Regions from separate parts of the Geobacillus sp. FSL W8-0026 genome, predicted to be linked through region 4. Evidence: predicted binding sites of a transcription regulator. Region 4 holds the regulator's gene; each other region holds the start of a gene.

Region 1 (5,598 bases), 1.5 Mb from region 4:
GCAGCAACGAATGGACAACAATTCAAGGAAACATTACGACGACCAACAATCCGTACGGGCAAAACCCGGGCAACGGCATTACCGGTACGTCAAACGGCTGGGTGAAGGCGGAATTTGACTTGTCGGCCTATGCAGGACAAACGATTGACCTTCGCTTCCATTATATCACTGATGTAGCGGTGTCGGAAGCTGGCTGGTATGTTGACAACATTCAAGTGACGGCAGATGGAACAATCGCGCTCACAGACGACGCAGAGGGCGACAGCGCTTTCGCGTTGGACGGTTTTGCGAAAAGCGACGGCATCGCGCGCTCGAAGCATTATTATTTGCTTGAATGGCGCAACCACCGCGGCGTCGATGAAGGGCTCGCCCATATTTTGCGCGGCGACCGGCTTCTTTCGTACGATCCAGGGCTTGTCGTCTGGTATGTGGATGAAGGCTATGACAACAACTGGACGGGCGTCCATCCGGGCGAAGGGTTTCTTGGCGTTGTGGATGCCGACCAGCATACGTTAAAATGGTCGGGCAATACGACAGCGTCGACTCGCTATCAAGTGCACGATGCGGCGTTCAGCCTGCAAAAAGGAGCCCCATTCCGCGTGGCAATCAATGGCTCACAGCTGATCGACAACGATACATCGCCGACGCCGGTGTTTGACGACAGCCGGTCGTATGACAATAAAGGGGCCGTCGACGCCGGCCGGAACGTGCCCAACTATGGCCTAAAAATCCGCGTCATCGGTGAAAGCGCTGACCGCACGGCAGCGCGTGTGTTGATCCACCGCTGACCACCTCCAAAGGCGCACGGAACATTTCCGTGCGCTGAACATTTATCGACACGGTTTGTCATCCCTTCGTCGAATTTGTTGATTTTTCTTTCCCCCTTTTTTCCGCTTTTTCCGTTTATAATCATAAGTAGGATCGGATGAGAAGGGGGAACAATCAGAATGGAATGGTATGAACAGCTGTCGGCGTGGATTGCCGAGAAGCAGCCGGTGCGTGTAAAAACCTATCAAGGGGAAGCGGTCGTGCTGCCGGTCAAGCTGTATCAGGACACGCGCAAACTGTTTGTTTACAACCGGCAAATGCGTCTAATGGACATTCCGTTGGACCGGATCATTTCCGTCGAGCCGACGCGCATCATCGGTTCCTTTGACCGTCGGGGAGAAGAGGCCATGGTACATACTCGTTGAACGGAGGGCACGCGTCTTTGGGCGCGTGTTTTTTGATGGTGGTCGGCTGTTTCTGCCTGCGGTCTGTTCTGTTGCGCTGGGCTCTATACCCAATGAAGGCGGCATTCGCGTTGCGATGTGCCAGGGAGCGGAATGGTTTTTGTTGCATAGGCAAAGACCATCTTTTAGAATGGAAAGGACGAACGACTGACCATAAGGGGGAAGGGACATGCATGGCAAACGGATTGCCTTGTGCGCGTCACGCAAACTGGACGAAATGACAACGCTTATTGAAAAGCAAGGAGGAACGGCCATCATTCGTCCGGCGCAAGGGACCGTCTTTTCAAAGGGAAGCGAACTGGGAGAGGAAATGCGAACCGTCATCGCCATGCGGCCGGACTGGATCGTATTTACGACGGGAATCGGCTTTGAGGCGCTGTTGGAAGCGGCCGACCGGGAGGGAATGGCTGCCCAATGGCATCGAACGATCAAGGAAGCGAACGTGGCTGCCCGCGGCTATAAAACGGTGACGGCGTTGAAACAAATCGGCGTCACCCCGGTGGCCGCAAGCGAGGACGGGACGACGAAAGGGTTGATTGCTGCTCTTTATGGGCACGACTTTGCGGAAAAAAACGTTGTTGTACAGCTGTACGGCGATACCGCGCCAGCCTTGAAGCAGTTTTTTCTTGAACAAGGCGCTTTGTATACGGAATTGTTGCCATACCGGCATATCGCTCCGGATGAGGAGACACTGGCGACATTGTATAAAGAAATCGTCGGGCGCGAAGTCGATGCCGTCTGTTTTACATCGGCGATGCAAGTCCGCTTTTTCTTTTCGTTCGCCCGCGAGAAAAAAGAGATCGCACCGCTGCTTGACGCGTTTCGCACCGATGTCGTGGCCTGCGCCGTTGGCAAAGTGACAAAAGAAGCATTGGAAGAAGAGGGAGTCGATCGCGTCATCACCCCGGAACATGAGCGGATGGGAGCGATGATTGTGACGCTTGCCCGTTATTTTCAACAATAAGCCCTGTTGAGGGTTGTTTTATATCAATTGTCCAACCTGCTATATAAGAGATCATCTTTTTGTTAAATGTTTTATATTATGTGTTTCATCAAAAATGCTAAACTGTTTATTTTTGTCACAGTTTTTCGAACATTTTCCGCTTATAATAAAACTGGGTATGTATTTTTCATATGAAAGGGCGGGGCGAGCATGAAACGAAGCTCATTCCAGCAGATGGCGAGCACGGTTCGGCGGGGATTTGCTACGGCGCGTCGCTCATGGGGGCGAGCGTGCTGTTTTTTTTTGCGCTTGCCTGTCGGCGGTGTGATATGACTCACAACGATGGAGATGCTGCACACAGTATAATGGAAACAACGGACGGATCATAAAAAGGAGGAATTGATGATGCATTCATTTTGCCATATGGGCGGCCCTGAAGGGGTGAAATTATGCGCCGGTCTGGCGCAATTAAAACAAGAACACGGCCCGCTGCGCGCTCAAATGGAGCAGCTGCTTGCCGCAGCGGAGGCGATCGGCCGCGGGGAAAATGACCGCAACTGGCGTGAGCCGCTCGCTGATTTGAGAGAAAAAGTTGAATCGTTCGTCGCCGCCCTAGATCCGCATTCGGAGCGGGAAGAAGGCGTATTGTTCCCAATGATGGCTCGGTACATCGGGCGGACGACCGGCCCTATCGCCGTTATGGAATACGAACACGAACAGGCGAAAACGCGCCTTTCCATGTTTTTAGAAAAGACCGCCCAGCTGCCGGAGAACATCGACAGCAGGCAGGCGTTGACGCTTGCCGGCGCGGTGATTGAGGCGTATCATATTTTGGATGAGCACTTCATGAAAGAGGAGAACGTGCTCTTCCCGATGGCCGAGCAGTTGTTGTCCGATGCGGAGAAAGAGGAGCTGTTTGCGCGCATTAACTAAGTAACAAATGGAAAACAGGATGCCCCAAACGACGGGCATCCTGTTTTTTATTATTGGTTCATTTGTTGGCAGGTTGTTATGCGATCGTTAGGGTATGCGGAAGCGCACGTTGTTTCGTTCCCGCCGCCGTTAAAGTTGACAGGCCGGCTGTTAGGCAATCGGTTTGCCCCCTCCGCCTGTTCAGTTTAGGGTTCCTGATGTGACGCCCGCCGCTCGCTTACTTGGCGCGGTTGACCGGCTCTGCTTGTTTTGGCATTCGCTTTCGATAGACGACGTAGCTGCGCTGCAAGTAGCGGAGCGGGAAGCTGAATACGTGAACGAGACGGGTGAACGGCCAGACGGCGAACAAACCGAATGCAGCGAGAATATGAATCTGAAACCAAAGCGGCACCGCTTCCATATAAGCTGGGTTCGGACGGAACGTAAGAAGGCCGCGAAACCACGGGCCGATTGTCGTCCGGTAATCAAACCCGCGCGAATCGATGTTCAGAAACGTCGATGACAACCCGCTGGCGATCACGACAAGCAAAAATCCGAGCGCGACCCAGTCGCCGGTGCTGCTTGTCACCCGTACGCGCTTGACCGTCAAGCGGCGGCGAAAAAGGATCACGAAACCAACGAAGGCCGCCAAACCAGCGGGAATGCCGCCCGCCAAGGCGATGACGTGGTACATCTCCTCCGTAACGCCTAACGCCGTGTAAAACGGTTCCGGAATGAGAATGCCCATCACGTGGCCGACAAACACGAACAAAATGCCCCAGTGAAAGAGAAGGCTTCCAAGGCGCAACTGCCGTTTTTCGAGCAGTTCGCTTGATTTGGATGTCCAGCCAAACTGGTCGCGCTGGTAGCGCCAAATATGGCCGGCGATAAAGAGCACAAGCGACAAATAAGGAACGATCACCCAGAGAAATTGGCTAACCATGCCGTTGCACCTCCTTTCGGGAGCGGCGTCACGCCGAGTTGAGTGAATGTGTGATTGAGCGCGTCAAACAGCTGTGCATACGGGCTGCCTGCCGCTGCCAGCCGGTCGCCGATTTCGCGGATATGGCCGGCATAATCGGCGAGCAAGGCGGTCGTATGCTCTTGATCTGCATAGGCCATCCATTCAAGCATGAGCGGCAAGTAGTCGGGCAGCTCGTGATCGGAGACGGCGAATCCGGCCGCCTCGTAGCGCGCTTTTAAGGCAACGAGTTCGATTCCGCGCTCCCGCTGCTCGCCGTTTGTCATATACGTCAAGTACAAATTCGTTTTTTTGCCGAAATCAAATGTTTCGACATATTGCTCCATCCGCTCTCGAGCCGGGGTGACCGCGAGCTGTTCGGCCACTGCCAAAAGCGGCGCGCGGACGGTTTCATCGTCAAGCGAGCGGATGGCGTCTAGGCAGTCAGGAAGCGATTCGGCCCACTGTTCGTCCGGGTAAGACAACAAATACGATACACATAGAAAGACCGTTTGTTGTTGTTCGCTGTTCATCGTAAATCCTCCATTTCATTATTGAAGGGGGCGGGGCTCGCCTTCTTTCTCCTTTTACAGCGTGCCGCAAGCGCCCGGGCCGCCGGCAAATGCAAGCCCGCAGCTGCCTTGTTCGGCGTAGAGGTCAGCGACTTCTTCGCGGTGCGATGCTGGAATGACGAAGCGGTCTTCGTATTTGGCAATCGCGAGCAAACGGTACATCTCTTCAATGTCTTCACGGCTTAAGCCGAGCGATTCAATGAGGCGGATGTCCGGCTGTTTGTTCGTTTGTTTCGCCCGCATGTATGAGCGCATGGCCGCCATTTTTTTCAATGTCGTGCGGATGTGCGCCGTATCGCCCGCCGTCAGCAAATTCGCCAAATATTCGATCGGAATGCGCATTTCATCAATGGCCGGGAAGATGTCATCGGCGCTCGCTTGGCTTCCTTTTCCTTCGATCGTATTCATGATCGGGCTCAGCGGCGGAATGTACCATACCATTGGCAGCGTCCGGTATTCCGGATGCAGCGGCAAAGCGATTTTCCAGTTGACGATCATTTTGTAAATCGGCGAGCGCTGCGCCGCGGCGATCCATTCGTCCGGGATGCCGGCTTCTTTCGCGGCGGCGGCGACGGCTGGATCGTTTGGATCAAGGAAAATATCAAGCTGGGCGTGGTACAGCTGTTTCTCATCTGTGACGCTCGCCGCTTCTTTCACTTTGTCAGCGTCATACAGCATCACACCGATGTAACGGATGCGGCCGACGCACGTTTCCGAACAAATCGTCGGCATGCCGGCTTCGATGCGCGGGAAGCAGAGCGTGCATTTTTCCGCTTTGTTCGTTTGCCAGTTGAAATACACTTTTTTGTACGGACAGCTTGTGACGCAATACCGCCAAGCGCGGCAGGCGTTTTGGTCGACGAGGACGATGCCGTCCTCGTCGCGTTTGTACATGGCGCCTGACGGGCAGCTCGATACGCATGACGGATTGAGGCAATGCTCGCAAATGCGCGGCAAGTACATCATAAAGACATTCTC
Region 2 (5,598 bases), 1.1 Mb from region 4:
CAACGGCTAAGCCAACCAGTGGAGAAACGCGATTTTTCCCTCTTGCGCTCATGGCTGCAATCGTCGAAAAAAGTGATTCCGCTCCGCAAACATTCGTTTTTGTTTCAAGAAGGAATGCCCGCCAATGAGCTGTATTTGATTCTTTCCGGCAAGGTGCAAGTAAGCAAAATTTGCCCCGATGGAAAAGAAATGTGTTTCCGCATTTGCGGAAGCGGAGAAATCGTCGGCGAGCTGACGCTGTTTACAAATGATGCCCGCTATTTATTGACCGCCAAAGTGATTGAACCGGGGGAAGCAGCGGTGATGAAGAAAAACGAACTTGAAGACCAGCTGCTGATCAATCCGACCCTTACCCTTGAATATATGCGCTGGATGAGCAAGCATGCCCGGCGGACGCAGACGAAGTTTCGCGACTTGATGATGAACGGCAAAAAAGGGGCGCTCTATTCGACGCTCATTCGCCTATGCAACAGCTATGGGGTCTCGCTTGGAGATGGAAGCATTTTCATTGATTTAACATTAAGAAACCAAGACTTAGCCAACTTTTGCGGCACGACACGCGAAAGCGTCAATCGGATGCTCAATGCATTAAAGCAAGAAGGGATCATTTCTATGAGGCGAGGGAAAATTACCGTCCACGACTTAAACTATTTAAAAACGGAAATCCAATGCGAAGACTGCCCACCGGATATTTGTTGCATTGAATGAGCACGGCGCTTTCATTTTAGAGCCAACTCCCCCGCTTCGCTAACGCTTGAAGTGGGGGCTCCTTACCAATATGTAACTACCCCTCAAACAAGCGGATTTTCTCGCCGACTTTCGCCAATAACGGCTTTTCTTTAAGGGTAAATGTGTCCCCGTTCGTATTCGGATCGCCAGGTTTAAGCGCCTTCGCTGAGAAAACGACATAGCTTGGCACGCCGTTTTGGAAGTCGTTCATGTCGTTGTATTTATACCATTCATTTTGGATGAGCACATATTCGCGATCCACTTCCTTATCGGTCGGATAACCGTTTTTCGGCTTGACGATGATCACGCCGTGCATGCCGTTGGCGATATGTTGCAAGACTGGCTTCGTGCCGCAATGATACATAAACACGCCCGGGTTGTTTGCGGGGTAAGTGAACGTTCCCGATTTGTTCGGCATCACGTCAATAAAGTCTTTTGACGGTGCAGCGTGGACAGCGTGAAAGTCCATGCTGTGCGGGATGACTGGGTCCATATTTTTCAGCGTAAAATGGATCGTATCCCCTTCATTGACAACGACGAGCGGCCCGGGCGCCTGGCCGTTAAACGTCCACGCTTTGTAGATTTTTCCTTTGTCAATTTCAATATCGGTAATTTGCGCCGTCATTTCGATGTGGACGTCATGCGGTCCGATCCGCTCCATTTTCAACGGCACCGGCGCTTGATTCACTCCTTTGTGCGCCGCTAAAACGTTCGTCGCCTGCTGTTGTGTGGCGGCCGTTTCACTTTTGCTTTCCACCTTCACCTGCTCTCCCCCGTTATTGCACGCCGCTAAAAGCGAGGCCGCCAACACGATCGATAACAACGCGGATCCATTTCGGTTCATCGTTCTTTCCTCCTCTTCTAACGGAATCGGTTTACACCTTCAGCGTACGCCATTTCGGCTTCCCCTCTAGTGATTTGTATCACCAAGGAACACGCATATTTGAAGGGTTTGTGAAACGTTGAACAATATGTTTATCGCTACTGTAAAAACGATAAAGAGCGTGCCCACGTTGGCTAACGGAAAACGGGCATTTCGTTTTCCGAATCGTCATCAGTCCCCCCTTCAGTCCATCATGCCTAGTGAACAATAAAAAGAGGCCAAAAGCGGATACTTTTGACCTCTTTCGATGGTTACGATGCGTACCGTTTCGCCGATTCGCCGGCTTTTTTGCCGAAGACGATTCGATTCAATAAGAAGCAGATCAAGGTAAACAGGCTGAGAAGCATAAACCCGAGCACGTAAGAACCAGTCACATCTTTGATGATGCCCATTAAAATCGGCGGAAAAAAGCCGCCCAGTCCGCCCCAGGCGCCGACAAGGCCGGTGACGGCGCCCGTTTCGGCTGGGAACAGCTGCGGCACGAGTTTGAACACCGCACCGTTGCCCAGCCCAGACATCACGGCCACAAACAAACAAGCCGCTGTCATCACCCAAATATTTTCCATTCCAAACGCGATCACCAACGCGCCGATTGTCATTCCAGCGTAGACGAACGTCAACACCCGTTCAGCACCGATTTTATCGCCAAGATAGCCGCCGACTGGCCGCGCAAGCGTAGCGAGTACAGTAAACCCAGCCGCGCGCATCCCAGCATCCACCGGCGTCAACCCATACAAGTCAACGAGCAGCGACGGCAAGTAAATGCCGAAAGCGACAAACGCCCCGAACGTAACGAAGTAAAAGAGCGACAACGTCCACGTATGTTTATATTTCAATACCGACAGCGATTCACGCACCGTTTTTTGTTGTTTCGGTTTCGGCATATCCGGTGTGAAAAACCAAACGAGAACGAGCATGACGACAACGGGGATGATCATTCCCCAAAACGCCCACGAAACGCCGAAAGCGGCAGCGATCGATGGAACCGAAAAACTGGCGACCGCTGTGCCGAAGTTGCCCATCGCGTTAATCCCGAGCGCTGTTCCTTGCTTTTCCGGCGGAGTCAAGCGCGACACGAACGTTAACGAGATCGCGAACGACGTCCCGGCCATCCCGATGAAAAACGCCCAAAACAGAAGCATCGCATACGAATCCGCAAACCCTGCGCCGATGAGCGGAACGATTAAAAACAGGAGCAGCAGCGAAAACAGCCTGCGCCCGCCGATCCGGTCCGTCCAAATGCCAAGCGGCAACCGCATCACCGAACCGAGCAAAACGGGAATGGCGACCAAAATGCTTTTTTGCGTCGATGTCAGCCCGTACATTTGTTGAAACGTACTCGCAAGCGGCGAAAACACGGCCCACACGGCGAATGAAAACATCATGGCGAACGTCGTAATCGGCAGCAGCGCCTTTTGTTTATTCATGAAAAGCCCCTCCCTCATCTTCTTCGAAAATATTTGGTTTTATTTGTACTTCCATCATACACAGGTGAAGGAAACGAATTTGTGAGGTTGATCACATGCTTGTCTGTTGTCACCATTTTGTCACCGTCGTTGCCACGGTTTTGTCACCAACAAAAAAGTCCGTCCCCTAAAAGGAACGGACATGATCGGGCAAAACGGTTTTCCCATACGAACGAGCAGAAACGCTGTTGGGGCGCACACACGTCTTTCCAAACAGCCTGTTCCCTCACCCGCTCGCCCGTATCTCTTGCCTCATAAACAACCAATAAGCGATCGCAAAGCAGACGAGAGCGGCGGCAATCAAGGCGGTCGCTTGCGGCCAAATGAGCAAGACACTTTGCGAGAACGGCAGCGGGGCGGCAACAGCGCCGGCCGTTTGTTCCACGGTGACGATCCCTAGCGTCCGAACGTCCAGCGAAAGCAAAGCGGTCGTGGATTCGTTGAACAAGTAGCTCGGCGACAATCTCATGAGACCAAGCACCAACTCTTGACGGCCGACCGCCTGCTCAACGGACGTAATCGCATCAGACTGCAAAAACGACTTCGCAACTACTTCCACGATCATCGCGTAAAAAAGGTTGAAAAACAGCCAAACGGCCAGCGCTGACAACGCGGATGTCGCCGCTTGGCGGAAGACGACGGAAAACAAAATGCCAACATTCAGCCAAAAGGCGATATACACAAGGCATAACAACAAAAAGCAGACCATGCGGGCAAACTCTTCGAAAGTAGGCGGAATCCCCAAGACCAAAATGCCTAATGCCGTCACAAGCAGGCCGAGGGAAAGAAACAACACCGCATTCAACAACAACGCCGCGACAAACTTGCCGTTGATGACGTAATCGCGTGGGATCGGCTGCGCCATGAGCCGGCTCAACGTCCCGCGATTCCGCTCCGAATTGATGGCATCAAATCCAAGCGCGATGCCGAGCAGCGCTCCGAGAAAACCGACAAACGTCACAAACGATGGCAGCGTTCCGTCCGAGACAGTGAATAATTTTAAAAACAAGTAGGCGCCTTTTGCGATTTCCTTGGCCTCTTCCGACGAATCGAGCGCGTCCCGAATCGTCGTCATCGCCGTATACAGCGACCCGAAGCAAGTGAGCAAGATGAGAGCGATCAAAATGATCATGCGCCAACTCGTCAAATAATCGGCCAGTTCTTTTTTGACAATGGCCGAAAAGGCGCTGCTTGCCCCTCTTGTCCGCTTCTTCTCATCAAGCGCCCCCGCCTTCAGCCGTTTTCCCCATCTTTTTGCAATTGACTGTAGATGAGCAAATTTGCTAACACAAATTGACAACTAAACAAAAAAGGAGACATGAACCCGATTCCTTGGTTAGAATCGATGTGCCACCAACTATCTACAAGGAGGTTCATGTCTTAGGAATCGATGAGCACATCATCAAGGAATCCACCAATTTTTCATGACGCTGGGATTGGCACTTGATTTCTCGAAACCGGTCATCAAGCCTCTCGTTTACCTTGTCGATGCCTTGACAACCAAGGGATGTTCAGGGACATTGACGGATGTCCAGTACTGGAGTTTTCACCCGAATCATCGAACCACGCTCAGCCATTTTTTCACGAAACGCCCTTGGAACGAGGAAAACCTGCTTGAGAAGCTGCAAGAATGGATCCTTCGCCAGATCGAACGCCTGGCCAAACGGGAGAATCAACCCCTTTTTGTTTCCATGGATGATCCCATTTGCCAAAAAACGAAGCCTGCGTCACGGGCTACCTGCGCCATTCAAGGGTGTGATTGGCACTACTCGCACAACGATCATCCATCCGTCTGGGGGCATTCGCTCGTTTGGCGGATGGTGTATACCCGTCTCTATGATAAGGTGGCGGGAAGAAGCAAAATCGACTTGGCGATCGAGAGGCTTCTTCGCTCAAAGAAAAGTGGACTCGGCCGATGTGCGTGGTATCCGTCCCAAGCGCTCATCGAAGCCTGCCTGAAACAAGGATTCCATGTCATCGCCATGCTCAAGACGAACCGGATTCTCTATCCGAAAGGCATCGCCGTCCAAGCGAAGGAGTTTGCCCGTTATATCGAGCCCAACGACACCCGCCTCGTCACGGTGGGGGAACGAGCGTTACCGCGTGTATCTCACAAGAAATAGATTTTGGTGGAAATGGCACATTCCATCCCCTCGTCGGCCTCCACATGGCTGGACGCGTTAGTGAAATCCCACACATTTGTGATAAAATCACTATCATCAAACAAGATTATTTCACTTTTTCAAGTGTAAAACGGTTGATTCTATATACTTAGTCACAAAGAACATCAATATCTTCTTGATTGTGACTAGTGAGCAAAATCGTCCTTCCCTCTTCCCTAAACTTTCGAAGCGAATTGCGGATCGTTTCGACGCTATCAGCATCTAAAGCATTGAATGGTTCATCTAAAATTAATGTTTGTTGATCTTCCATAATGGCTTGAGCAATGGCCAGCTTTTGTTTCATTCCAAGTGAATAATGTTTTACCTTTTGTGGTGATTCTGGATTTAATCCAACCAT
Region 3 (5,598 bases), 960 kb from region 4:
CGGCTTCGAACGTGTTGAAATACGTATTGGAGGATGGCTCGTGGTTTTGTTTGCGTCCGTCAGGGACGGAACCGAAAATGAAAGCGTACTTTGGTGTGAAAGGGACATCGCTCCAAGACAGCGAGGAGAAGTTGGCCGCGCTGACGGGTGCCGTCATGCGGCGAGTGCACGACGTCTTGCGCGCGGTGTCGCCTTCTTACGCTCCGTAACGGGCGGACAAACAGCGGCGGGGGAATTGGACGAAAAACCAATTCCCCGCTTGCTTTAGGAGTAAAAATGGGCGTACGCCTCCGTCCCCGTTTGTTGTTCGCTGACTTCAAGGGCATGATCGATGTAGCGCAACAGAGCGTGGAGCCGCTCTTGAATGATCGAGTAATCATGCTCGAAATTATAAGCGTGAAGGAACTTTTCGATTTTTTTGGATAGCATATCATCGGGCGTGCGCACCATTAAAATCAGCAAATTATCCCATTCCGAGCGATGTGTGTAATAGAGCGCCTTATCGTAGTCGACGGTGTTCAAGCGGCATGCCTCCTTTATCGGGAAGGAGTCATTGTTAGTGTATGACGCCCTCCGTTTTTGTTGCCCTGTAAATGTTGTGACAGAAGGTAAAATATAAATTATACCCGAAACGGAGGAGAAAAAAGAAAAGAAAATATTGCAATTTTGTGACAAGAATAGTATCCTCTAAGTAAGGGGATGATGAGAATGAATCAACGACATGAAGGACAACAAATGACCAACATGTGCAAATGGATGGCGTCCGTCGGCTTAACGGTCGGAACAGCGCTTTTTTTGCTCAGTTTTATCGCAAACGCTTACAACAAAGACTTTTTCCTTACCATTGTCAGCCTTGGAATTATCGGCGCTTCGATGGTGATGTTCGGGTTCGGCTTGTTCATCGGTCTGCTCATGGAGACGTATCGCCGTGATTCGACTAAACACGTATAGCAGGAGCCGAAAAACGAAAAACACCGGCGTTCAGTCCGGTGTTTTTCGTTTTTGTTGCGCCCACCACCAGAAGAGGACGAAGCTGAAAGCGATCACGAAGGCGAGAAGAAAAAACGGGCGATAGGCGTGGAGGTATTGTTTGACGGCCGTCCAGCGGCTTTCAAAATAAGCGCCGATCGTCAAAAACACCGCCACCCACACCATGGCTCCGCTGTAGGCAAATAGGGCAAACTTCCGCCATTGGTAGGCGTTCGTCCCGGCCCAAAAAGCGGCCAGATGCCGAACGCCGGGGATGAAATAGCAAATAAACAGGACAGTTGGACCGAGTTTCGCAAACAGCGCTTTCGTTTGCTCGAGCCGTTTTTCCGTCACATGGAGCTTAGGACCAAATCGGTGTAAAAACGGTAACCCAAGCGTAATCCCGAGCGTGTAGCTGAGCGAGATGCCTATAACGGCGCCAAGCCAGCAAAAAAGGAAAGTGAGCGGATAGGAAAACGAACCGGTCGATACGCGGTAGCCGGCATAAGTCAGCAGCAATTCATCAGGAATCGGCAGCCCAACGATGCCGAGCATGAGCGCGATCATAATGCCGATATAGCCGAAATGGTCGATGAGATGGTGCAAATAATGTTGCAAATAACCACCACGCTTTGCCGCAATTTCTTGTATATGACCATTATAAGCCAACGGTCCCCAAATGAAAATGGGGCGCTGCGCGTTCATGCCAAACGATCGAACGTATCAAACCGCCGTTTCCCTCATACATTGTGGTAAGAAGAAAAGGGGGGATTGGATGCGGCAGGACGAGCTGAAAGAGCTGGAGCGGGCGATTGCGGAGATTACGGAAATTGCCGAAGGATTTGGCCTTGATTTTTATCCAATGCGCTATGAAATTTGCCCGGCGGACATTATTTACACGTTTGGCGCCTACGGCATGCCAACGCGATTTTCCCATTGGAGCTTTGGCAAACAGTTTTACAAAATGAAACTTCATTACGACTTAGGGTTAAGCAAAATTTACGAACTCGTCATCAACTCGGACCCTTGCTACGCGTTTTTGCTTGATACGAATACGCTGATCCAAAACAAACTGATCGTCGCCCATGTGTTGGCGCATAGCGACTTTTTCAAAAACAACGTCCGCTTCAGCAACACAAAGCGCGATATGGTGGAAAGCATGGCGGCGACAGCAGAGCGAATCAAGCATTACGAACATCAATACGGAAAACTGGAAGTGGAGAAATTTTTAGACGCTGTCTTGGCGATTCAAGAGCATATCGATCCCTCGCTCTTGCGTCCGAAGCTGTCGTGGACGTGGGAAGATACGGAAGTGTATGAAGAAGAAGAGGAGGCGAAAACGCCAACGCCGTATGACGATCTCTGGTCGCTTGATGAGCGAAACAAGCCAAAAACGCCGCCGCGCAAAAAACGGCGCAAGTTTCCGCCGCAGCCGGAAAAAGATGTGCTGTTGTTCATTGAAGAATACAGCCGTGAGCTGGAGGACTGGCAGCGCGACATTTTGACGATGATGCGCGAAGAAATGTTGTATTTCTGGCCGCAGCTCGAGACGAAAATCATGAACGAAGGCTGGGCGACGTATTGGCATCAGCGCATTTTGCGCGAGATGGACTTGACGAGCGATGAGGCGATTGAATTTGCGAAACTGAACGCCAACGTCGTGCAGCCGTCGCGCACCGGCATTAACCCGTACTATTTAGGGTTGAAAATTTTCGAAGACATTGAAGAGCGTTGGAACAACCCGACCGAAGAGATGAAAAAATACGGCGTCAAGCCGGGGTCGGGGCGGGCGAAAATTTTTGAAGTGCGCGAACTGGAGTCGGACATTTCGTTTCTGCGCAACTATTTGACGAAAGAGCTCGTCATGCGCGAAGATATGTATTTGTTCCAGAAACAAGGAAAAGAATATAAAATCGTCGACAAAAACTGGGAGCCTATCCGCGATCAACTCGTCAGCATGCGAGTCAACGGCGGATTCCCGTATATCACGGTCAATGACGGCGATTATATGCGCAACGGCGAGTTGTATTTAAAACATTGGTATGAAGGGATCGAACTCGATCTGAAGTATTTGGAAAAGGTGCTCCCGTACCTTTATCAGTTGTGGGGCCGTCCAGTTCATATGGAGACGGTCGTCGAGGAAAAGTCGATGTTGTTTACGTATGACGGGAAGACGGTGCATCGAAAATATTTGTGACAAAGGCAGGGGCATCCTGCTTTTTTGTTTGTCACGATGAATATGTGAAAAACGACACAAATTATTCGAAATTAGTTCATACAGTGCCCATCATTTTATGAAATAATAAGCAGTAGATGATTTTGTGAAACTTATCACAAAGTCTTTATTCATTGATGGTTTGTCGGGAGGATGGATATGTGGAAGCGACACGAAAAAACGCTTGCGTTCGTTAGCTTTGCTGTTGCAGCTGTTGTCTTGCTTTCCTTGATTGGCCGTTTGTTTTCGTAAGGGGGGATAAATCGTGAACGGCTACGATCCGGTGCTGCTTAGCCGTATTTTGACGGAATTGACGCTGACGATTCATATCATTTATGCCACGATCGGTGTTGGAGTTCCGCTGATGATCGCGATTGCCCAATGGATTGGGATTCGCAAAAACGATATGCATTACATTTTGCTCGCTCGCCGCTGGACGCGCGGCTTTGTCATCACCGTAGCGGTCGGCGTGGTGACAGGAACCGCGATCGGTTTGCAGCTGTCGCTTTTATGGCCGAACTTTATGCAGCTGGCTGGCCAAGTGATCAGCTTGCCGCTGTTTATGGAGACGTTCGCCTTCTTTTTTGAAGCGATTTTCCTCGGTATTTATTTGTATACATGGGATCGGTTTGAAAATCAGAAAAAACATTTGCTTTTGCTTATCCCGGTGGCGATCGGCTCTTCGGCATCAGCGATGTTTATTACGATAGTGAATGCCTTTATGAATACGCCGCAAGGGTTTGAGGTGAAAAACGGCGAGCTTGTCAACATCGATCCGATCGCGGCGATGTTCAACCCAGCGATGCCGACGAAAGTCGCCCATGTGCTGGCGACGGCGTATATGACGTCAGCATTCGTGCTTGCTTCGCTCGCCGCTTGGCATTTATGGAAAGGCAATCGTCACATTTATCATCGCAAGGCGCTTCATTTAACGATGAAAACGGCGTTTATTTTTTCGGTAGCCAGTGCATTGGTTGGTGACTTATCGGGCAAATTTTTAGCCGAATACCAGCCGGAAAAGCTGGCGGCCGCCGAATGGCATTTTGAAACGGGCTCCCATGCACCGTTGATCCTGTTCGGTGCGCTTGGAGAAGACGGGAAGGTGAAATATGCCTTGGAAATTCCATACGCCCTTAGCATTTTGGCTCATAACCATCCCGCGGCGGTTGTGACTGGGTTGAATGATATTCCGGAAGATGAGCGTCCGCCGCTATCCATTCATTATTTATTCGATGTGATGGTCACGATCGGGGTGTTTTTAATGGTGGTCGCAGCCGCGTATTGGCTCGGATCGATGTTTCGCTGGAAATGGACAGTAAAAAAATGGTTTTTTGGACTGCTGGTGGCGGGAGGGCCGCTGGCGATGGTCGCGATTGAGGCGGGATGGTACTTAGCGGAAGTCGGGCGGCAGCCGTGGATGTTGCGCGGCTATATGAAAACGGCGGAAGGAGCGACATCGTCTGCGCATGTTGATACGATGCTTGTGTTGTTTTGCCTTTTGTATATGGTGTTAGTAATTGCAAGCGCAACAGTGCTCGTCCGTATGTTCCGCCGCAACCCGGTTGAACGGGAGCTGGCAGAGCGGGCCAATAACGGGGAGGTGGCGCCATGACGCTCGAAGTCATTGGCATCTCGGTGTTATGGCTGTTTTTGTTTGGGTACATTCTCGTTGCTTCGATTGATTTCGGGGCTGGGTTTTTTAGCGCCTATAGTCATTGGGCAAACAAACAGCATCTTTTGCACCGCATCATTCAGCGCTATCTTTCCCCTGTCTGGGAAGTGACGAACGTCTTTCTTGTCTTTTTCTTTGTCGGCATGGTCGGCTTTTTTCCGAAAACGGCGTATTATTACGGTTCTATTTTGCTTGTCCCGGCGAGCATCTCGATCATTTTGTTAGCTATTCGCGGCTCGTACTACGCGTTTCATACGTATGGGGGGACGGAACGGAACTGGTATTTAATCGCTTATGGATTGACAGGGCTGTTGATCCCGGCCTCGCTGTCTATCGTGTTGACGATTTCCGAAGGCGGGTTTGTAGAGGCAGGCGCCTCAGCTGTTGCGCTTGATTATGGGAAGCTGTTTGCAAGCCCGTTGTCATGGAGCATTGTGCTGTTAAGCGTGACGAGCGTTCTTTACATTTCTGCCGTTTTCTTAACGTATTATGCGGACGCGGCCAAGGATGAACGGGCGCGGGCGCTGTTGCGCCGCTACGCTCTTCTTTGGAGCGGGCCGACGATGTTGTCAGCGCTGCTCATTATTTATCAGCTCCGCTACCATAATCCCGAACATTACGCCAACCTATGGAACGTGGCGTGGATGCTGGTCATTTCCTTTTTGTTTTTTGTCATGACCGTTTGGCTGCTTTGGCGGCAACGGCGGTTCGGCTGGGCGTTTATTGCGTTGTTGTTTCAATA
Region 4 (5,598 bases):
GTTTCCACGCTTCCGGCGTGACAGAAACATGCCGGCCAGCTGAAGGGCAACCGGGCGGGACGACGGCTAGCTTCTCAAGCCAGCGGCGCAAAATCCGTTTTCATTATTGCACATTTCCAGCGCCAATAAACACCCGGCGGCTGTTTTTTTGTCCCGTTTGCCGTTGGATTGAACCAACGCGCTTTTCTTATCATTTCGCCAAACATATGCTACAATACGGATATATTTTGAATAAAGGGGTAAGAAAACTTGAAACGTCATGACTGGTACGTGCTGATCACCTATATTGCCATGCAGCTGTCCGCTTTTGCCGGCGTGCCGCTTCTATGCGCCCTCGGCGTCGGGTCAAGCGCGAAAACCCCCAGCGAAGCTACAAAAATCGCTTCTGGATATTGGGCGGTCATCAGCTTTTTGACAGCGTTTGTCATTATTTTATGGCTGCTTCGCCGCGCCCGCCCTGAGCGAAACATGCGGCAGATGCCGCTCGCTTCATCGTGGATGTGGGCATTTTTAGGCGTATTTTTGGCGCTTGTCGCCCAAAGCATCGCCGTCAATATCGAATGGCGGCTGCTCGGCATTGAACCAGGATCGGAGAACACAAGACAAATCATTGAGATCATTCGCTTGACACCGCTGCTAGTCATTGTTGCTTCGGCCATCGGCCCGATTTTGGAAGAACTCGTTTTCCGCAAAATCATTTTTGGATCGCTTTATGAAAAATACCGCTTTTGGCCGGCCGCGCTCGCAAGCTCGCTTCTTTTCGCCATCGCCCATATGGAGCTGGAGCATTTGCTTTTGTATACAGCGATCGGTCTGACGTTCGCCTTTTTATATGCGAAAACCGGCCGCATTTTCGTGCCGATGTTCGCCCATGTGGCGATGAACACGTTCGTTGTCGTTGTGCAGATGCTACTGGCTGATGAAATGGAAAAAATGATGCGCCAGCCGGAATTGCCGCTGACGATTTGGGGGGTATGGTTATGACGCGCCACCCTCGACTCTTCTCATTGCCCTATTTCCTTCTAGGTTTGCTGTTTACGTATTTGGCGATCCAAAGCGCGCATGAAACGATTTGGAACGTTTCGACCATCGCCTTGGCGGCGTTGGCGGCTTTTGATTTCGGAACCGCCTTTCGTCTGCTTTTTACCCCGAAGCGATAAAGAAGGTGCCCCAAACGTACGATCGGGACACCTTTTTTTATGATATGCCCATCCGTGCTCCCTCGATCTGTTTCCCGCGAACATCCCCGTCGGCAAGCGGCGATTTTCATCCCCGTCTGGAGGGCAGATCACAAGCTTGCCCATGGACCTTTCCCGTGAAAATGCCGGCCTGACACGGATTTGCATCCCCGGGTGGGGGCAGATCACACCGCCCATGGATCTTTCCCATGAAAATGCCGGACCGGCGCGAGATTTTCACCCTCCAAGTGGAGGGCAGATCACAGCTTGCCCATGGATCTTTCCCGTGAAAATGCCGGACCGGCGCGAGATTTTCCCCCCGAGTGGACGCTGTCCATGGAATTTTTTGTTTAAAAATCGCTTTGGCCGTGCGCCGCTTTACTCGTTGTCTCCTTGTTCCGCCGCTGATCGCGCCTTCCGGTAGCCGATTTTTGCGATCCAAATGCTCCCTTCATACAAAAGCGTAAGCGGAATCATGACGATCACTTGCGACAACACATCGGGCGGCGTGATAATCGCCGCGATAATTAACAGCACCAAATACGCATACTTGCGAACGCGAACAAGAAACTGCGGCGTGATAAGCCCTAAGCGGGTGAAAAACAGCACCACGATCGGCAGCTGAAACACAACGCCAAACGGCAGCACAAGCTGAAGCATAAACTGGAAATATTCGTTAATGCCGATCATTTGCTGGACCCCCAGCTGTTCAGCCAGCTGGTTCATAAATCGAACGACAAATGGAAACAAAACGAAATAGGCAAAGCTGACACCGCCCAAAAAAAGAACAATCGATGCCGGAATATAGCTTAGCGTTACCTTCCGCTCTTTTTCATACAGACCGGGGCTGACAAACGCCCAAATTTGATACAGCAGCACCGGAGACGTCAGCACGGCGGCAATGACAAAAGCAAACTGAAAGTATACTTTGATCGGATCGGTCAGGCGAAAGGCGTTCATGGTCAGCTGCTTTGTCTCAGCCGTTCGTTGCAAATAGATAATGACATCATCGACGAAAAAGAAGCTCGCCGCCAACGCCGCGGCGAAAAAAACGAGCACAATGATCAGCCGCTTTCGCAGTTCACCGAGGTGTTCATACACTGACATCTCTTTGTCATTCATAGTTCCTCATCCCGCCTTATCACCGGTCGGTTTTCGTTTCGTCCTCATCCGCAAGACCCTTGGTGGCGTCTTTGAACTCGCGCAGCGACTCGCCAAACGAACGCCCTAGTTCCGGCAGCTTTTTCGTGCCAAACAACAGCAAAATCAAAACAGCCAGCAATACATATTTCATGAATGATTCTCTCCTTTTGCCGATGGCGATGGATAGTTTTTCAAAAAGTACACAAGCGATTGCAGCTCAATGGCCAAATCGATGTGGTGAACGCGAATATGGTCAGGCACGTTCAGCCGCGCCGGAGTAAAGTTTAAAATTCCTTTAATCCCTTGGGCGACAAGGCGATCGGTCAACGCCTGAGCCGCGGAGGCCGGCACGGTTAAAATAGCGACCGGAATGTCGCCGCGCAGCCGTTCTTCCAGCTCATCGAGATGATAGACGGGCACGCCGCCGACTGTCGTTCCTACTTTTTGCTCATCAACATCGAACGCCATCACAATTTTCGTGTTATTGTTTTTCGAAAAATTATAGTTTAAAAAAGCGGTGCCTAAATTGCCGACTCCAAACAGCGCCACTTCAGTCACTTCATCCTCTTCCAACGTCTGGCGAAAAAACGACAACAAATAATGGACATTATACCCGTATCCTTTTTTGCCGAGCGCGCCAAAATACGAAAAATCGCGGCGGATCGTCGCTGGATCGACTTTCACCGCCTCGCTCAGCTCAGCGGAAGAGACGCGCTGCTTTCCTGATGCATGCAAGTTCTTTAAAAATCGGTAATAAAGCGGCAGCCGCTTAGCCGTCGCTTGCGGAATTTTCGGTTGTTCATTGCTCATTGTCTCATCCCCTAGCTAATCGGTTTTCCGTCGATAATGGCCGGATTTCCCGCCCGTTTTTTCGACCAAATACGTCGGACCGATCGTCATCCCTTTGTCGAGCGCCTTACACATGTCGTATACCGTCAACGCACAAACCGAAACGGCCGTCAGCGCTTCCATTTCCACCCCCGTGCTCCCTTTCGTTTTCACGGTCGCTGTAATGACAAGACGAGGCTCGGTTTCTTCATGCTCCCAAGAAAACGTGAAATCGACGCTCTTTAGCATCAGCGGGTGGCACATCGGGATCAGGTCAGCCGTTTTTTTGGCCGCCATGACCCCTGCCACTTGGGCGACGGCCAGCACATCCCCTTTTTTAATGTCACGGCCTTTGATTTTTTCATAAATTTCTTGGCTGACAGTGACGCTCGTTCGCGCCACCGCGACCCTGACCGTCTCTTCTTTGTCCGTGATATCGACCATCTTCGCGCGTCCCTCTTCATTAAAATGGGTAAACGATGACAAAGCCATCTCCTCCATGTCTACACTATACATGATTTTTCTCCTTCTGTCTTTGACCGTCTGAGCAACATACGTTAAACTATTCCGAGAGGTGAACCGACATGATGATTTTGCAAGTGCGTGGACTCACGAAATATTTTGGCGCTGACCTTATTTTATCGAATATTAAACTAGAAATACAGTCCCGCGACCGCATCGCCCTTGTCGGCCGAAACGGAGCGGGAAAATCGACATTATTAAAAATCATCGCCGGCGAACTATCTTTTGACAGCGGTGAAATCATCAAGCCAAACCATCTCAAAATCGGCTATTTGGCACAACAGAGCGGGTTGGAATCATCACGCTCCATTTGGGAGGAAATGCTCGACGTGTTCGCACCGCTTCAAGCGATGGAACAACAGCTGGCCGCGCTCGGCTCTCAGCTTGGCGATCCCGATGTGCTCGCCGATCCCGTCCGCTATGAAAAAACGCTGAAAATGTACGATGAACTGCAAGAGCAGTATAAGGAACAAGGCGGCTATCAATATGAGGCCGACATTCGTTCCGTCTTGCACGGATTGCAATTTTCTTCATACGATTATCAAACAACACCGGTCTCTTCGTTAAGCGGCGGACAGCGAACACGGCTCGCTCTCGGAAAGCTGCTGTTGTCCAAGCCGGATTTGCTGATTTTAGACGAACCGACCAACCATTTAGACTTGGACACACTCGCTTGGCTGGAACAGTATTTGCAGGCATATCCGGGCGCCCTCTTGCTCGTCTCCCATGACCGATACTTTCTCGACAAAGTTGCCAATCACGTGTACGAGCTGTCCAACGCCAAGCTGCGGACGTACAATGGCAACTACAGCCGCTATCTGGAACTGAAAGCGCAGCAATATGAGCAAGAGCTACAGCGATATGAAAAACAACAGGAAGAAATCGCCCGATTGCAAGAGTTTATTCAGCGCAACATCGCCCGCGCCTCGACGGCCAAGCGGGCGCAAAGCCGGCGAAAACAGCTGGAGAAAATGGAGCGAATGGAACGGCCTGTCGGAGAGGAAAAATCGGCATCATTTTCTTTCACGATCGAACGACCAAGCGGTCAACAAGTGCTCATCGCTGAAGACGTGGCCGTCGGTTACCGGAACGAGCCGGTCATTCGTCATATCAGCTTCCGCATCGCCCGCGGCGAAAGCGTCGCGTTGGTCGGTCCAAACGGCATCGGCAAATCTACACTGTTGAAAGCCATCGCCGGGCAGCTTCCCATTCAGGCCGGACATTTGCGCTACGGCACGAACGTCCAAATCGGATATTATGATCAAGATCAAGCCGACCTGTCGTCCAATAAACGAGTCATTGACGAATTATGGGATGCTTACCCCCTTAAAACAGAAAAAGAAATCCGAACGATACTCGGCAACTTCCTGTTTTCGGGCGATGACGTTTTAAAACCGATCTCAGCGTTGAGCGGCGGGGAAAAGGCGCGCTTGGCGCTCGCGAAGCTGATGCTCCAACAGGCCAATTTTCTCATTCTGGACGAGCCGACCAACCATTTAGACCTCGACAGCAAACAAGTGCTCGAACAGGCATTGATCGACTATCCAGGCACCATTTTGTTCGTCTCCCACGACCGCTATTTCATCAACCGCATCGCTACGAAGGTGCTCGAGCTGTCAAGCGACGGCCTTAGCGAATATTTGGGAGACTATGACTACTATATCGCCAAAAAAGAAGAAATGCGTGAGTTAGCCCGTTTGGATGCCAGCCCAATCGTTCCGAGCAGCAACGAGTCGGCGAAATCTGTTTATGAACAAGAAAAAGAGGAAAAAAGACGCCAGCGTCAACGTCAACGCCGTCTAGCCGAAATCGAAGCAGAAATCACCGCGCTTGAAGAGCAAATCGCCCAAGCCGAACAGCGACTATGCGATCCGTCCGTTTATGACGACTACGAAACAGCACAACAGCTTGTGCAAGAAAACGAGGA

Evidence for each region. The regulator Rex, encoded in region 4, represses fermentation and respiration genes when NADH is low (regulators of the CRP and FNR family bind a similar motif). The targets are predictions, from matches to a motif close to TTGTGAAATATTTCACAA.
Region 1: a site for Rex is predicted at 2,498-2,515, ahead of NST29_RS08675 (hemerythrin domain-containing protein). Genes of this name have one in related genera too.
Region 2: a site for Rex is predicted at 3,119-3,136, ahead of NST29_RS13915 (nitrate/nitrite transporter). Genes of this name have one in related genera too.
Region 3: a site for Rex is predicted at 3,289-3,306, ahead of NST29_RS14745 (cytochrome ubiquinol oxidase subunit I). Genes of this name have one in related genera too.

The regions. Positions count from the first base shown of each region.
Region 1 covers NZ_CP150194.1:1,733,805-1,739,402, forward strand. The annotation lists gene NST29_RS08660 (immune inhibitor A domain-containing protein) at 1-788, shown strand, start outside; gene NST29_RS08665 (hypothetical protein) at 948-1,193, shown strand; gene NST29_RS08670 (uroporphyrinogen-III synthase) at 1,402-2,196, shown strand; gene NST29_RS08675 (hemerythrin domain-containing protein) at 2,581-3,108, shown strand; gene narI (respiratory nitrate reductase subunit gamma) at 3,326-4,030, opposite strand; gene narJ (nitrate reductase molybdenum cofactor assembly chaperone) at 4,006-4,581, opposite strand; gene narH (nitrate reductase subunit beta) at 4,636-5,598, opposite strand, start outside.
Region 2 covers NZ_CP150194.1:2,776,476-2,782,073, forward strand. The annotation lists gene NST29_RS13905 (Crp/Fnr family transcriptional regulator) at 1-708, shown strand, start outside; partial or broken gene NST29_RS13910 (multicopper oxidase domain-containing protein) at 794-1,573, opposite strand; gene NST29_RS13915 (nitrate/nitrite transporter) at 1,864-3,039, opposite strand; gene NST29_RS13920 (ABC transporter permease) at 3,305-4,378, opposite strand; partial or broken gene NST29_RS13925 (IS701 family transposase) at 4,411-5,168, shown strand; gene NST29_RS13930 (ATP-binding cassette domain-containing protein) at 5,350-5,598, opposite strand, start outside.
Region 3 covers NZ_CP150194.1:2,946,217-2,951,814, reverse strand. The annotation lists gene NST29_RS14770 (phospho-sugar mutase) at 1-209, shown strand, start outside; gene NST29_RS14765 (YhdB family protein) at 265-522, opposite strand; gene NST29_RS14760 (hypothetical protein) at 703-951, shown strand; gene NST29_RS14755 (DedA family protein) at 982-1,587, opposite strand; gene NST29_RS14750 (SpoVR family protein) at 1,745-3,166, shown strand; gene NST29_RS14745 (cytochrome ubiquinol oxidase subunit I) at 3,450-4,796, shown strand; gene NST29_RS14740 (cytochrome d ubiquinol oxidase subunit II) at 4,793-5,598, shown strand, end outside.
Region 4 covers NZ_CP150194.1:272,463-278,060, reverse strand. The annotation lists gene NST29_RS01490 (hypothetical protein) at 1-30, opposite strand, end outside; gene NST29_RS01485 (type II CAAX endopeptidase family protein) at 250-984, shown strand; gene NST29_RS01480 (YdiK family protein) at 981-1,160, shown strand; gene tatC (twin-arginine translocase subunit TatC) at 1,557-2,300, opposite strand; gene tatA (twin-arginine translocase TatA/TatE family subunit) at 2,320-2,472, opposite strand; gene NST29_RS01465 (redox-sensing transcriptional repressor Rex) at 2,469-3,131, opposite strand; gene moaC (cyclic pyranopterin monophosphate synthase MoaC) at 3,147-3,635, opposite strand; gene NST29_RS01455 (ABC-F family ATP-binding cassette domain-containing protein) at 3,734-5,598, shown strand, end outside.